2 regions of the Shimwellia blattae DSM 4481 genome follow, and region 1 is predicted to be linked to the other one. Evidence: predicted binding sites of a transcription regulator. Region 1 holds the regulator's gene; the other holds the start of a gene.
What was found. Region 1 encodes LexA, which represses DNA repair genes until DNA is damaged. Its sites were predicted from a motif close to TNCTGTATGTACATACAGNA; they were not measured.
Positions count from the first base shown of each region.

Region 1 (7,903 bases):
TTATGAACAATAACTATGTGGGGCTGGTGCTGTTTATCGGCCTGGTGCTGAGTTATCTGCACCTCTGAGGGGAACGCAGTCGCGCGGTAAAAAAACAGGCGGGACAATTCCCGCCTGTGTTGTTTTTAGCGCCCGGGTTATGCGTCCTGGGCGTCGCTTTCGATGGTCAGGCGCACATCCGGCATGATGAGGTCCGCCAGCATCCGGTAGACCTTCAGGGTCTCATCCGGCTCGGCATCGCCCGTATCGCTGATGTAGCCTTCATCGCGCAGGGTCAGCACCAGGGTTGAGAACACCGCCTTATCGAAGAATTCCGGGGCGTTGATCCCGTGCAGCACGGATAACCGCTGGGCCAGTGTCCGGCTCTCTTTTTCCAGCGTCCCGCGGTTAATTGACGGGTTAGCGCTCAGCAGCCAGAAGGTAATGGCGTAACGCTGTACCGTTTCCCGGGCACCGGCGGCCAGCAGCTGTAGCGTCCGGGAGTGGGTTGGCGTGACCCGCAGCAGGGAGTCATCCACAGCAATCAGCTCCTGGCGCGCCAGCTCGGCGATCAGTTTATCCACCACGCCCGGCAGCTCGCTGATGTCCCAGCGCAGGAACAGCTCGGCTTTGAGCATCGGGTAGAGCACTTCGACCTGGCGCAGCAGCTCACCGCGGGCGATTTTGCGGTGCTGGGTGATGATCGACGCCAGCAGCGAAGGCAGGATCAGCATGTGCATGATGTTGTTACGGTAGTAAGTCATCAGCACCGCCTGCTCGCGGGGCAGAATAATAATATCGCCGATGGTGTCCTTTTCGACCTCGAACTTATTCATCTGCAGCGCGTGGTTGATGAGCGCTTCGCTGGTGAGGGCGGGCACGGTGGTGTCTTTGGCGTAAGGCACATTACGCATCAGCGCCAGGTAGCAATCCAGCTGGGAGGTTAACTGTTCGCGGGTCAGCGAACGCTGCCGGGAGGCAAGCAGCGCCGTGCAGCACAGGTTCATGGCGTTCGCGGCCCCGGCGTTGTTAATGCGCGTCATCAGCATACCGGCGATGTTGTTCACCGTCGGGGTCAGCCAGGCAGGGCGCACCGCTTCAATGGGGTCAATGGACTCGCGCCACTCAGGCACATGCTGGTTGAGGAAGGTCATCAGCGGCAGCGGTTCACCGAAGTTAACATACCCCTGGCCCAGGTTACGCAGCTTGCTCAGGCCGCGCACCATCTGCATAAAGCCTTCTTTTTCTTTGGTGGCACCGCGCAGCTCTTTCGCGTAGGTGCCCACCTCCATCACATGCTCATAGCCGATATAAATCGGCACCAGGGTTATCGGGCGGTTACCGCCGCGCAGCATGGCCTGGATGGTCATCGACAGGGTGCCGGTTTTCGGATCCAGCAACCGGCCGGTACGGGAGCGGCCGCCCTCAACGAAATATTCCACCGAGTAGCCACGGGTAAACAGCTCCCCGAGGTATTCGCGAAAGACCGTGGAGTAGAGCTTATTGCCCTTAAAGGTGCGGCGGATAAAAAACGCCCCCAGGCGGCGGAAAATCGGCCCGGCGGGCCAGAAGTTCAGGTTGATACCGGCAGCGATATGTGGCGGCACCAGCCCCTGGTGATACAGTACGTAAGACAGCAGCAAATAGTCCATATGGCTGCGGTGGCAGGGCACATAGACCAGTTCATGGCCTTCATGGGCCAGCTGACGCACGCGCTCGGCGTTATGGACGTTGATCCCCTGGTAGAGGCGGTTCCAGGTAAAACCGAGGATCCGGTCGCTCATGCGGATAGCTTCGTAAGAGAAGTTGGCCGCGATCTCCTCCATCAGCGCCACGGCATTCTGCTGGGCCTTCTCATGGGAAATTTTCTTACTGCGGGCTTCGTCTTCTACCGCTTTGGCAATCGCTTTGGAGGCCAGCAGCTTATTGAACAGATCCTGGCGCACCGGCAGGCGCGGGCCAACCGCCGCCAGGCGCTGGCGGGCAAAATGCATCCGCGCGACGCGCGCCAGCTTCTGGGCGATGGATTTGTCAGTGCCGTGTTCGGTGGCCATCCAGCGTAATGAGACCGGCGGCGAGAAGCGCACAAAGCTGTCGCGGCCCAGCCAGAAGACGGCAGAGAATTTCTGAATGCCGTTAAGCATCCGCAGCGGCGGGTTCACTTCCCCTTTTTCCCGGCCCGGTGCGCGGCCGAACATCACGGAGACCGGCACCAGCTGCACATCCAGATCCGGGTTCGCCCGGTGGAGATCCAGATACTGGTGAAACAGCTTAATGGTCTCTTCTTTTGGCGCGTAATAGGTGAACACCCGCGGCCCACCGTGGACGAACACATAGCGCGGCAGCTCGGTGCCGTCTATTTCAAGAGGTTCAAGGGGATCCGGAAGATCATGGGCCAGACACTGGGCACGCAGCGTCAGCAGGTCTGCCTTGGAATTATAAGGCAGCACATACATAATCGGGCGTGAGGTATCCAGGCCCAGTTCAGGAGCCGGATCCGCCGGAATAGATTTGCTTTTTACCATCAGACTTAATGGTAAATTCAGTAACTTATAGTAAATACTTGGCCAGCCTGACATAAACGATGTAAAGCCTCTGGGTTAATCATGCAAATGCGCTGCAAGAATATCAGAAAACAGTGTGGATTTCTGTGCCCTGTCGCGACCCTTTTTGCCACACAACCGCGCCCGGCCTTTTCCCGGGCCGGACCGGGTGGCGGTGCGGGGATAACCGGTGTGCAACGGGCTGTATTAATGAGAAACTTTCACAGTATATAATCGGCCCCCCGACAACGGGCTTTTTTTCATAAGGCATTTTTCATGGCAAATACATCCGCAACCGGGTTAACCCGGATCATTAAAGCAGCAGGTTACTCGTGGAAAGGCATCAAAGCCGCATGGATCAACGAAGCGGCCTTCCGCCAGGAGGGGATGCTGTCTATTGTGGGGATTATTGTCGCCTGCTGGCTGGATGTTGACCCGGTCGCCCGGATCCTGCTGATAGGCTCTCTGGTGCTGGTGATGATCGTAGAGATCCTCAACAGCGCCATTGAAGCGGTGGTTGACCGTATTGGTCTGGAGCACCATGAGCTCTCTGGCCGGGCGAAGGATATGGCCTCGGCGGCGGTGCTGTTTGCGCTGTTACTGGCGCTGTTTATCTGGGTTGTGCTGCTCTGGCAGTATTTCCGTTAAGCCTCGCAAAACCGGTAAGTGGCTGGTTTTTTTACGGGCCGTATGGTTCCAAAATCACCGAAGACTGTATATACTCACAGCATAACTGTATATACACCCAGGGGGCGGAATGAAAGCATTAACAACCAGGCAGCAAGAGGTGTTTGATCTTATCCGGGATCATATCAGCCAGACCGGTATGCCACCGACCCGTGCTGAAATCGCCCAGCGCCTGGGGTTCCGTTCCCCGAATGCGGCGGAAGAGCACCTGAAAGCTCTGGCCCGTAAAGGGGCCATTGAGATTGTGTCCGGCGCGTCCCGTGGCATCCGCCTGCTGCAGGAAGAGGAAGAAGAGGGCTTACCGCTGGTTGGCCGCGTGGCCGCAGGTGAGCCTCTCCTGGCCCAGCAGCATATTGAAGGCCATTATCAGGTCGATCCTCAGTTGTTTAAACCCAGTGCGGATTTTCTGCTGCGCGTTAGCGGCATGTCGATGAAAGACATCGGCATTATGGATGGCGATCTGCTGGCGGTGCATAAAACCCAGGAAGCGCGCAACGGCCAGGTGATTGTGGCGCGCATTGACGACGAAGTAACGGTAAAGCGCCTGAAAAAACAGGGCAATACCGTGCAGCTGCTGCCTGAAAACAGCGAATTCAGCCCGATAGTGGTTGACCTGCGCGAGCAGAACTTCACCATTGAAGGGCTGGCCGTTGGGGTTATCCGCAACGGTGAATGGCTGTAATTCCACCCCTTCTTTTCTGACTGACCGTAGCGCCCCCGGGGCGCTACGGTGTTGTTTTGCCTCTTTTTCGGGTATCTCATGACGTTCTTCTCTACAGCGGATCGGGCCTTGTGGCGCCTGGCGCTGCCCATGATATTTTCCAATGTTACTGTCCCGCTGCTGGGGCTGGTGGATACTGCCGTTATCGGCCACCTGGACAGCCCGGATTACCTGGGCGGTGTGGCGGTGGGGGCCACGGTAACCAGCTTTTTGTTTATGCTGCTGCTGTTTTTACGCATGAGTACCACCGGGCTGACCGCCCAGGCCTACGGGGCCCGGGACCCTCTCGGGCTGGCCCGGGCACTGGCCCAGCCGCTACTGATTGCCCTGGTCGCCGGGGTGGCGATTTTACTGTTCCGGGCGCCGCTTATTGATCTGGCGCTGCATCTGGTGGGCGGCAGCGATGCGGTGCTGCACCAGGCCCGGCGATTCCTTGAGATCCGCTGGCTCAGCGCCCCGGCCGCACTGGCGAATATGGTGCTGCTGGGCTGGCTGCTGGGTGTGCAGTATGCCCGGGCACCGGTTATTCTGCTGGTGGTGGGGAATATCCTCAATATTGTGCTGGATCTCTGGCTGGTGGTCGGGGCCGGTATGAACGTGCAGGGGGCCGCACTGGCAACCGTTGTGGCTGAATACGCCACGCTTGCGACCGGCGCGCTGATGGCCTGGAAAGTGCTCAGGCTGCGCGGCGTGTCTGCGGCCATGCTGCGCCAGGCCTGGCGCGGCGATCTCGGGCGTCTGCTGGCGCTGAACCGCGACATTATGCTGCGATCGCTGCTGATCCAGCTCTGTTTTGCCTCTATTACCGTACTGGGTGCCCGCCAGGGTAACGATATTGTGGCGGTAAACGCCCTGCTGATGACCTTTCTGACCTTTACCGCCTACGCGCTGGATGGCTTTGCCTATGCGGTGGAGGCCCACTCGGGCCAGGCGTTTGGTGCCCGGGACCGCAGCCAGCTGCTGACCGTATGGTACGCGGCCTGCCGCCAGGCGGGCCTGGTGGCGCTGGGCTTTGCGCTGGCATACGCCCTGTGCGGCGGGGCGATTATTGACGCGCTGACCTCGATTACCCCACTGCGTGAGCTGGCCCGCCACTATCTGTGGTGGCAAATTGCGCTGCCGCTGGTGGGGGTCTGGTGCTACCTGCTGGACGGGATGTTTGTCGGGGCCACGCGCGGGCGCGAGATGCGCAACAGTATGGCGATAGCCGCCGCCGGTTTTGGCCTGGCCCTGCTGGCCCTTCCCGGGCTCGGGAACCACGGCTTATGGCTGGCGCTGCTGGTGTTTCTGGCGTTACGCGGCCTGTCGCTGGGCTGGATGTGGCGCAGGCTGTGGCGCCAGGACAGGTGGTTTGCCGGTTAACTGCGGCCGCGTTTTTTTACCGTAATACTGTGGTCATGGGAGCACTGCTCAGGGTGGCGGCAGGTTTCCACTTCCACACAGGCGGCGCACAGGCCGTGCGCCTCAATCACGTTATGGTGCAGCGCAAACCCGGATTTTGCCGCCAGGCTCTGCATAATATCTTCAACCCCCTGGGCGCACTCTTCCTTTACTACACCGCAACGGTCGCATATAAACATGGCTGAGGTATGCGTTGGTTGATCAAACAGATGGCACAATACATAGCTGTTGGTGGACTCAACCTTATGGACAAAACCCTGCTCCAGCAGGAAATCCAGCGCCCGGTAAACGGTAGGCGGCTTGGCCTGGGGCTCAGAAACCCGCAGCAGATCCAGCAGATCGTAAGCGCTGATGGCACCGTTCTGGAGCGTCATCAACCGCAGGACTTCCAGACGCTGGGGCGTCAGGCGTACGTTGCGTTGCCCGCACAGCTTTTCAGCCTGTGACAGCACGTATTGAGATGTGGTCGCGTCCATCAGCACCCTCATATTTTTTGCCGGTAAAGCGTTACTTTATCACAGGCTGTGGAAAACGCCGACAAACGCGATTTTTGCCATACTTATTTTTCGGACATAACGGGAGATGGCAGCATGAAGCGACCAGATTACATTAAGCACTGGCACGTTCTGGAAGGACCGGATAACGCGGGATACCCGGGAAGTGACGAAAAATTTGCCATCAGCACGCCGGTTGCCCGCCATGTGGGGTTGCGCCGCCTTGGGGTGTCCCACATTCGCCTGCCGCCGGGCCGTCGCACCTCATACCCCTATGCCCAGAGCAGTGACGAGCTCTATATCTACGTGCTGGAGGGGTATCCTCAGGTCTGGGTGAACGGCTCTTTGCATGAGCTCTCCCCGGGGGATAGTGTCGGTTTTGTGCCGGGAACCGGCTTGTGCCATACCTTCCTCAATAACACTGCGGAAGATGTGCGCTTCCTGGTGGTGGAGGAGCCACCCCACCCGGATAACCGGACCTATTTCCCGTTAAACCCCGGCTATGCGGCCACCCGTCACGATCGCTGGATAGATCATCCGCCGCAGTTCTTCGGCGCTCACGACGGTAAACCGGATCAGCTGAAAAAGCCGCGCCGCTGACGCGGATAATTTCTGTGCTATAGTAGCGCGCTATTTTTTCCGAAACCGATTATCAACTCGTGACCATGCTGCCAGAAAACCAAGCTACTGCCTTTGCGCCACTGCGCTTTTCCGTTGCGCCCATGCTCGACTGGACTGACCGCCACTGCCGTTATTTCCTGCGTCTGTTATCCCGCAATACGCTGCTGTACACCGAAATGGTCACCACCGGGGCGATTATTCACGGCAAGGGCGACTATCTGGCCTATAACGAGGAAGAGCACCCGCTGGCGCTGCAACTGGGCGGCAGCGATCCCCGGGCGCTGGCCCAGTGCGCCCGGCTGGCCGAAGAGCGCGGCTATGATGAGATAAACCTCAATGTGGGCTGCCCGTCGGACCGGGTTCAGAATGGCCGCTTTGGCGCCTGCCTGATGGGCGAAGCGGACCTGGTGGCGGATTGTGTGGCCGCCATGCGTGAGGTGGTCACGGTTCCGGTGACGGTGAAAACCCGTATCGGCATTGATGATCAGGACAGCTACGCGTTTCTGTGTGACTTTGTGGGCACCGTGGCCCAAAAGGGCGGCTGCGAGACGTTTATTATCCACGCCCGTAAAGCCTGGCTTTCCGGCTTAAGCCCGAAAGAAAACCGCGAGATCCCGCCGCTGGACTACCCGCGGGTGTACCAGTTAAAACGCGATTTCCCCGGGCTGACCATGTCGCTCAACGGCGGCATTAAATCCCTGGCGGAGGCCCGCGCGCACCTTGAACATATGGACGGGGTGATGGTCGGGCGCGAGGCGTACCAGAACCCGGGCATGCTGGCGGCGGTAGACCGGGATATTTTTGGCACCACCGAAAGCTGTGCCGATCCGGTTGCCGTGGTGCGCGCCATGTACCCGTATATTGAGCGCGAGCTCAGCCGTGGCTGCTATCTGGGGCATATTACCCGCCATATGCTGGGGCTGTTTCAGGGGATCCCCGGCGCCCGGCAGTGGCGGCGGCACCTGAGCGAGAACGCCCATAAAGCCGGGGCCGATATCCGGGTGCTGGAGCAGGCGCTGGCGCTGGTGGCGGATAAACGCTGATTTCTGACCGTAATTTAGTGAATTTGACGATGCCCCAGCCCACCGGTTGGGGCATTTTCTTTTAAATCATAAAGATAAAAATGGCATGATTTTTGTATGCTCTCTTCTCAGATGATGTGATATGGCGTGAAGCCAGCCGCAGGATGACGCAAGGAGAAGAGAGAATGGTTGAACTGCTGTTTGTGGTGGGATTTTTTGTGATGTTGCTGGTGACCGGCGTATCGCTGCTGGGGATTATTGTGGCCCTGCTGGCGGCAACCGCACTGATGTTTGTCGGCGGGTTACTGGCGCTGATGATTAAACTGCTGCCGTGGTTACTGCTGGCGGTGGTGGCGGTGTGGATTATCCGCGCCATTCAGGGGCCGAAAAAAACCGCCTGCGGGCGCAGGCACCGCCGATTTGACTAAGACAGTG
Region 1 covers NC_017910.1:3,788,304-3,796,206, reverse strand. Annotated here, with positions in the region: gene ubiA (4-hydroxybenzoate octaprenyltransferase) at 1-68, shown strand, start outside; gene plsB (glycerol-3-phosphate 1-O-acyltransferase PlsB) at 138-2,558, opposite strand; gene EBL_RS17775 (diacylglycerol kinase) at 2,799-3,170, shown strand; gene lexA (transcriptional repressor LexA) at 3,280-3,891, shown strand; gene dinF (MATE family efflux transporter DinF) at 3,970-5,292, shown strand; gene zur (zinc uptake transcriptional repressor Zur) at 5,289-5,807, opposite strand; gene EBL_RS17755 (cupin domain-containing protein) at 5,922-6,425, shown strand; gene dusA (tRNA dihydrouridine(20/20a) synthase DusA) at 6,491-7,489, shown strand; gene pspG (envelope stress response protein PspG) at 7,654-7,896, shown strand.

Region 2 (7,903 bases), 1.1 Mb from region 1:
AAAAACGGCACCAGCGCCGGGCAATCCTGGCACAGTGCAGTAAAATCATACCGCTGGTGATGACGGTTTCTCGGGTGTAGCCCTGGCTTGCGGGGACTTACAGTTTTCATCGGCTTTCTCCTGTCAGGTCGCGTAAGATACCTGCTGACAGCGGGGCGGTAAACTGTTCCGCATACAATAATCAGACAAACGGAGCCTGCAATGACCCGTCGCTACTATTATGAGCCCGCAAAGGGCCACGGTTTACCTCACGATCCCCTAAACGCCATTATCGGGCCCCGGCCCATTGGCTGGATCTCCTCCGTCGATCCCCTCGGGCGCAATAATCTGGCCCCTTACAGTTTTTTCAACTGTTTTAACTACCGCCCGCCGATCATCGGTTTTTCCAGTAACGGCTGGAAAGACAGCGTCAGCAATATTATTGCCACCGGGCATTTTGTCTGGAATCTGACCACCCGCGACCTGGCAGAAAAGATGAATGAAACCTCCGCAGCACTGCCCCACGGGGAGGATGAGTTTATCCGCGCGGGCTTAACCCCCCTGCCGGGAACCCGGGTGCCGTCACCGCTGGTGGCCGAAAGCCCGGTGAATTTTGAATGCCGGTTATCACAACATCTGCAACTGACCAGCGCCGCCGGTGAGCCGGTAGACACCTGGCTGGTGCTGGGAGAGGTCGTCGCCGTACATATTGATGAGTCGCTGCTGGAAAACGGTATTTACCAGACAGCGAAAGCCCGGCCCGTATTGCGCGCCGGTGGGGCGGGCGCCTACTACAGTATTGATGAAAGCCAGCGTTTTGACTTACTGCGTCCGGGTGCCCGCAGGCCCGGATAACCCATCTTCCATTTACGACTAACGGACCAGGGTTGTCATACCGAAATAGAACAAAAGAGTGAGGGATTTTTACTACCCGGCCCCCGGCAGGCACCTAAACTTAGTAGTGTCAGATTTGTGGTTCTGATAGCACTATCGCCAAGAGGTGTAAAAATGAAAAAACTGCTTTTAGTCGTTACCGCCGCGCTGCTGGTCAGCGCCGCGCACGGCAGTTTTGCCGCACAGACACTCACGCAGGAACAGCTGGGGCAGCTTCATAAGGCCGGAACGGTCTCTGCCAGTGGTGCCAGCAATCTTGATGATCTGCAGGCCCAGCTTGCCGAAAAAGCCCGACAGGAAGGGGCAAAAGGCTATGTGATTACCTCCGCCGGGGGGGAAAACAAAATGTTCGGTACGGCTAATATCTACAAGTAGCCTGGTGCGGTGTCCCTTACGGACCGCCCTTCTTTGGGAAGGGCGGAATTCACCAGTCGTTTGTTTTCTTGCGCATTATTTCCTTTCGCGTGCTTATCATAATGTGCGCAATAAAAACATAAGATCATAATCACCCATGAAATTATCAGCGTGGTAGTTTATTTCCCATATAAATCAAATGATTAAAAGTTGTTCAAATTATTAGAACGAGGTCATCAATTCTACTTAGTTTTATCTTTCTGCAAAAAGTGTGAACATAATCACATCAACGGGATAACCCCCCGTTTTACAGAATAAATGCTGAGGATAGAACCATGAAAACGACTAAATATGTTGCTGTAACCGCCCTGCTCTCCATGCTCTCTTTCGGTGCTTTTGCCGCTCAGCAGGTTGACCATGCTCCGGCGAACAGCCAGAAAATAGGGGTTGTTTCCGCTTCCGGCGCCACCAACCTTGATCAGCTCCAGAGCGAGCTGGCCGCTAAAGCCGCCAAAGCGGGCGCCTCTTCTTATGAAATTACCTCTGCATCCGGTAATAACCTGATGCACGGTACTGCGGTGATTTACAAATAATCACGCAAGTGAATGTGTTGAGTTAATTCTGTGTCCTGCGGCCAGTGAAAGATAGCGGTCTACCCAACCGCATTCTGAAGGCCTGCTATATGCCTGCTTTACCCTTGATATCCCTTGGCCCGCAATGATTGCGGGCTTTTTTTTGCCTGGCGTTAACCTATGCCGCCATGTTACGCAGGGCCCCTACACAAACACCTGATTTACGCGATCCAGCGCCAGGCTGAGATCCGGCGCATCGCCGGTGGCGACAATACAGCAGGCCATCTGTAGCTTCAGGGCATCCGGCACCGGCTCAACCCCGGCCAGGCAGCGCTCGCTCCAGCGGGCGGTGATTTCCGCGTCTTTATCTGCCGGTAGCGGAATATCCTCCACCACAACGTTCTCCTGGCGCTCGCACAGTACCCGTGTTCCCTGCCCGGTAATCAGGCTTATCTGCGGGCAGCGCTGTGGATTGGCGTACACCTCCCCTTCAGTGCCGTGCATCAGCAGACCGCGCCCTCCGATATCAGTAAAGAAGCGCGCCACCTTCGGGACATATTCCGGGTGGGAGACGCTGGCTAAACGCAGCGCCGCGTCTTCGGCAAAAGGGGTCGCCAGTTTCGCCAGGGTATGGGCGCTATTGCGCACCCCCATCCGCCAGCGCAAATCAAGCTGCTGCGCCAGCGGCGGGCAGAGCACATTAACCGGCAGCCACACCGGGTGGTGGGAATCCAGCCGGGCCTGAGCCTGGCCTGCGTGCTGTGCGGGCGCAACCCCCAGCAAGTCAAAAATCGTTTCGGAAATGACCCGGGTGGGATCCCGGGTCACCCCGTGCACCACCACCGGATAGCCCAGCTTATTCAGCAACAGCGCCAGCAGCGGTGTCAGATTGGCCTGTTTACGGGCCCCGTTATAGCTGGGGATCACAATCGGCATCGGCTTACCGGCAGGCGGGGTGAGCCGGATACAGCGCTGCCGGACAGCCTGGTAAAAGCCGCGCAGTTCGGCCTCTCCCTCTCCTTTGATTCGCAGGGCAATCAGTATGCCCCCCAGCTCCAGATCCGGCACCTCGGCGCCCAGCATCCGGCTGTAGAGCTCCCGGGCGGTCTCCAGACCCAGATCCCGGGCATGATTCTTACCACGGCCAATTTCTTTAATTATTTTACGGTAGTCCACGGCATCGCTCCCTTGTTAGTGAGCGTCGCTAGCGTTTGCGGCGCTTACGGGTTGTGACGGTTTTGGCCTTCACTATAGCCTCCGGCACTTCCGGTTGCGAGAGGGGAAATACCGGCAGCGCATCCAGCAGCCGCTTACCGTAGTTTTTGGTCAGTAACCGGCGGTCATAAATGATAACCTCCCCCCAGCAACTGTGGCTGCGGATAAGCCGCCCCACTTGCTGAATAAGGTTAAACGAGGCACTGGGCAGGCTTTGCACTTCAAAGGGATAGCGCTTCAGGCTTTTCAGCCACTCCCCTTCAGTCACCACCGGCGGGCTGTCTACCGGCGGAAAGGCAATCTTATGAATATGCACCTGGGTGAGGTACTCCCCTTTGAGATCCAGCCCCTCGGCAAAGGACTGTAGCCCCACCAGCACGCTGGTTTCGCCCTTTTCGATACGTTTACGGTGCAGCTCCACCAGCCGGTAGCGGGGTTTATCCCCCTGGACCAGCAGCGTCAGGCGCAGATCGGTCACAAAGGTCAGAAAACACTGGAGCGCACGCATACTGGCAAACAGCACCAGCATGCCTTTATGCTCCCCTTTTGCCAGCTCCTGGCGAAAGAATGTGGCCATCTCCGCCAGATGCAGGGGCTCGTTATCGATGGACGGCTCATAGCGCATCCGGGGGATCAAAATCTTCCCCTGATCCACATGGTGAAAGGGCGACGGCAGGCTGACAAACCGGTCCCCGGCTTTCTCTTTCAGGCCGCTCAGCTCCTGGAGCCGGTCAAACCGGTTCAGGGAGCGAAGCGTCGCCGAGGTGACCACCACATGGGGCACACTGCGCCACAGTAGCTTTTCCAGCTGATCGCTGACCCGGATCCCCACACAGTGCAGATACAGATGGGGCTGGCCCTCTGCCAGCTGGCGGCTCACCCATTTGGATACCGGTGCCCCGGATGCCTGGACCATTGCCGCCAGTTTCCACAGCTTACTCTGGGCCTCAAAATGGCCCAGCGCCCGGTTCATCTGCAGCAGCGCCCGGTGCAGGCGCACAATATCCTGCTGGCCGGTGCGCTCGCTCAGATCGTTCAGCAGCGCTTCTGCCAGGCCGCGCAGCCCGTCGGTCAGCTTCGCCAGCCGCTGAGCATGGGCGAGGATCTCTTCCGGCAGTTCGCCCATCGGGAAGCGGTATTCGGCCTCCTGCTGTGGGGGCAGTAGCTGGCTGAACACCTGGTTAAGGGCCCCCAGCAGTTCGGCGACCTCATCACAGTGTTCGCTCAGCCGCTCCGGATTTGCCAGCGGCGGCATGGATTTGGGGCGAAACTGCTCCCGGCAGGTGGCGACCAGCTTAATAAACAGATCCAGTTGCAGGCGAACCCAGCTGCCGGTTATTTCGGCGCTCATCTCCAGGGCATCCCGGGCGACATCCGGCAGGTGGTGGCCTTCATCAAGCACCAGCAGCATATTTTTGGCCTCCGGCAGTACCGCGTCGCTCTCCAGGGCGGCCATCACCAGGGCGTGGTTCGCCACGACCACTTCTGCCTCGGTAATGGCTTTGCGCGCCACAAAAAACGGACACTCCCGATACCAGTGGCAGTTACGCCCCAGGCAGCTGGCTTTATCGGTGCTGAGCCGCGCCCACAGGCTGTCTTCAATGGTTTTGTGGCTGTGATCGCGCAGACCGTCCCAGCGGTAGCTGGCGAGGTCGTTTTGCAGCCCGGCACACAGGGTCTGCTCCGCCTGGCTTGCCGGGGCCATGTCATCGTCCAGAAAGGCCAGCAAATCCCCCTGGTGGTCAGCATCGCCGCAGGCGAGCATCGACAGGTTGCGCGGGCACACATAGCGCCCGCGACCAAAGGCTGCGGTAAATTTAAGTTCGGGGATAATTTTGCCCAGCAGCGGCAAATCTTTACTGAAGATTTGATCCTGCAGCGCCACATTGGCGGTACTGACCACCAGGGTTTTTTGCTCATCACGGGCCAGCGCAATGCCGGGGATCAGGTAGGAGAGCGTTTTCCCGACCCCGGTCGGCGCCTCAATAGCCAGATGGCGGCCCTCTTCACCGGCCAGGGTTTTTGCCACCTCGGCAATCATCTGGCGCTGGGGCGCACGGGGGATAAAGTCCGGAATTTGTTGCTGGAGCGCCTTATACCATGCGCTGATTTGCGCTTTTACCGCCGCAGAGAGAGCCATGTCATAACCACTAATACTGTATAAACAACCACTATATTGCCACTTTTTGCCGCCGTGGCGTACCTTTTTAACCGCAGGATGCGTAGCGCTACGCAAAAGAAAAAGGCCAGGGTCACTGGCCTTAAGAGAACAATTTACTGTGCGGCTGCCGGTTTACGCGGCGGGCGGCGGCGCTGCTGGGGTTTGGCGCTGGCCCCGTTACCACCACGAGCCCCTTCCCCACGGGGAGTGCCCTGGCGGCGATCGCTCTGTCCGCTGCGCGGCTGGCCCTGACCACCGTTTGCCGGGCGTCGATCGCCACCGCGACCCTGGCCCTGACCACGGCCCTGGCGGCCATTCTGGATAGGCTCCGCTTTAATGGACGGATCCGGCTCATAGCCCGGGATCGCCATGCGCGGAATTTCGCGCTTCAGCAGGCGTTCAATATCGCGCAGCAGTTTATGCTCATCCACACACACCAGCGAGAGCGCCTCACCGGTGGCGGCCGCACGGCCGGTACGGCCAATACGGTGCACATAATCTTCCGGTACGTTGGGCAGCTCATAGTTAACAACCCAGGGCAGCTCTTCGATATCCAGTCCGCGGGCGGCGATATCCGTTGCCACCAGCACGCGAATCGCGCCGGATTTAAAATCAGCCAGCGCCCGGGTGCGCGCGCCCTGGCTCTTGTTCCCGTGAATAGCGGCCGCGGTGATACCGTCTTTTTTCAGCTGATCCGCCAGATGGTTGGCCCCGTGTTTTGTCCGGGTGAACACCAGCACCTGCTCCCAGTTATCCCGGCCAATCAGGTAAGAGAGCAGCTCGCGCTTGCGTTTCTTATCCACAAAGTGCACGTGCTGGGTAACCTGTTCAGAAGCGGTGTTGCGGCGCGCCACTTCCACCTCTTCCGGGTTATGCAGCAGTTTACCGGCCAGCGATTTAATCTCATCCGAGAAGGTGGCAGAGAACAGCAGGTTCTGGCGACGGGCAGGCAGTTTTGCCAGGACCCGGCGAATATCATGGATAAAGCCCATATCCAGCATCCGGTCGGCTTCATCCAGCACCAGAATCTCCACACTGTCGAGGCTGACCGCGTTCTGGTGTTCCAGATCCAGCAGGCGGCCCGGGGTGGCGATAAGCACATCCACACCGCCGCGCAGTTTCATCATCTGCGGGTTAATGCTGACACCGCCAAACACCACCAGGGAGCGGATATTCAGATAGCTGCTGTACTGACGAACGTTTTCCCCCACCTGAGCCGCCAGCTCACGGGTTGGGGTGAGGATCAGCGCCCGCACCGGGCGACGCCCTTTGGCGTGGGGCTGATTATTAATTAAGCGTTGTAATAATGGCAGGGTAAAACCCGCCGTTTTCCCGGTACCGGTTTGGGCACTGGCCATCAGATCGCGACCGGCAAGAACCACCGGAATAGCCTGACGCTGGACCGGGGTCGGTTCGCTATAACCGGCTTCCGCCACGGCACGTAAAATATCCGGATTTAACCCGAGGGATTCAAAAGACATAACTGCTCCAGACCCGCCCCGATTGTCCAACTGACAATGTAGTTTCCGGGGGGATGTCACTGGCCAGAACTTCGGCCTTAAGGGGGCACAAACCACTGTGCCGTGTAGCCGCGTAGTGTAACACCGTTTGGCGCATTCAGGCTAATTTTGCGTGTTTTGTCACATTTTTAGCCGGAGGCCCGCCCCCACTGGACAAGCCGGAAATCGGGGGCTAGAGTTAGTTAATCAAACGATTGACTAAGATTTTTATCTATGAGCAATACACCGCCGACCTCCCGCGGGGAACAGGCCCGCAACCAGCTTATCCATTCGGCCCTTAACCAGTTTGGGGAGTATGGCCTGCACGCCACCACCCGGGATATTGCCGCCGGGGCCGGTCAGAATATTGCCGCCATTACTTACTACTTCGGCTCAAAAGACGATTTATACCTCGCCTGCGCCCGCTGGATTGCCGGTTTTATCCAGCAGAATCTGGCGGTTTTTCTGCCCCAGGCCCGGCAACTGCTGGCCGCCAGTGAGCCAGACCGCCCCGCCATCCGGGCGCTGATTCACCAGTGGGCAAATCAGATGCTCCACCTGCTGACCGCCAGGGAAACGATCAATATCAGCCGCTTTATCTCCCGGGAGCAGCTCTCCCCGACCAGCGCCTACCGGCTGATCCACGACCAGGTGATCGATCCGCTGCATATCACTTTTACCGCCATGCTTGCCCGCTACACCGGCCGCCAGGCGGATGACGTAGAAACCATTCTTCACGCCCAGGCCATGGTCGGGGAGATCCTCACCTTCCGGTTACTGCAGGAGACGGTCCTGCTGCGCACCGGCTGGAAAACCTTTGATGAAGAGAAGACCCGGGTTATCTGCCGGGTGGTGAATCAGCATTTTGATTTGATACTCCAGGGGTTATCGGCACAACAAGGGATAGTCAGTCATGAATAACAAAAAACCGCTCACTGTTCTGGTGATCATTCTTATCCTGCTGCTGGCCGGTGGCGGGCTGTGGTACTACTTCGGCCAGGACAAAACCTTCCGCCTGTACGGCAATGTGGATATCCGCACGGTGGATATCAGCTTCCGGGTTGGCGGGCGCCTGGATAACCTGGCGGTGGATGAGGGGGACACCCTCAAACGCGGCGAGACCATCGGCACGCTCGACAAGGCCCCTTATGAGAATGCGCTGCACCAGGCCGAGGCCAACGTGGCGGCAGCCCAGGCGAAATATGATCTGATGACCGCCGGTTACCGTA
Region 2 covers NC_017910.1:2,684,680-2,692,582, forward strand. Annotated here, with positions in the region: gene rlmF (23S rRNA (adenine(1618)-N(6))-methyltransferase RlmF) at 1-110, opposite strand, end outside; gene EBL_RS12575 (flavin reductase family protein) at 202-834, shown strand; gene mcbA (DUF1471 family periplasmic protein McbA) at 988-1,248, shown strand; gene bhsA (multiple stress resistance protein BhsA) at 1,563-1,820, shown strand; gene ybiB (DNA-binding protein YbiB) at 2,004-2,975, opposite strand; gene dinG (ATP-dependent DNA helicase DinG) at 3,004-5,154, opposite strand; gene rhlE (ATP-dependent RNA helicase RhlE) at 5,289-6,656, opposite strand; gene EBL_RS12605 (CerR family C-terminal domain-containing protein) at 6,909-7,595, shown strand; gene hlyD (secretion protein HlyD) at 7,588-7,903, shown strand, end outside.
Region 2: dinG (ATP-dependent DNA helicase DinG) is a predicted target of LexA. The motif match lies at 5,169-5,188, and genes of this name have one in related genera.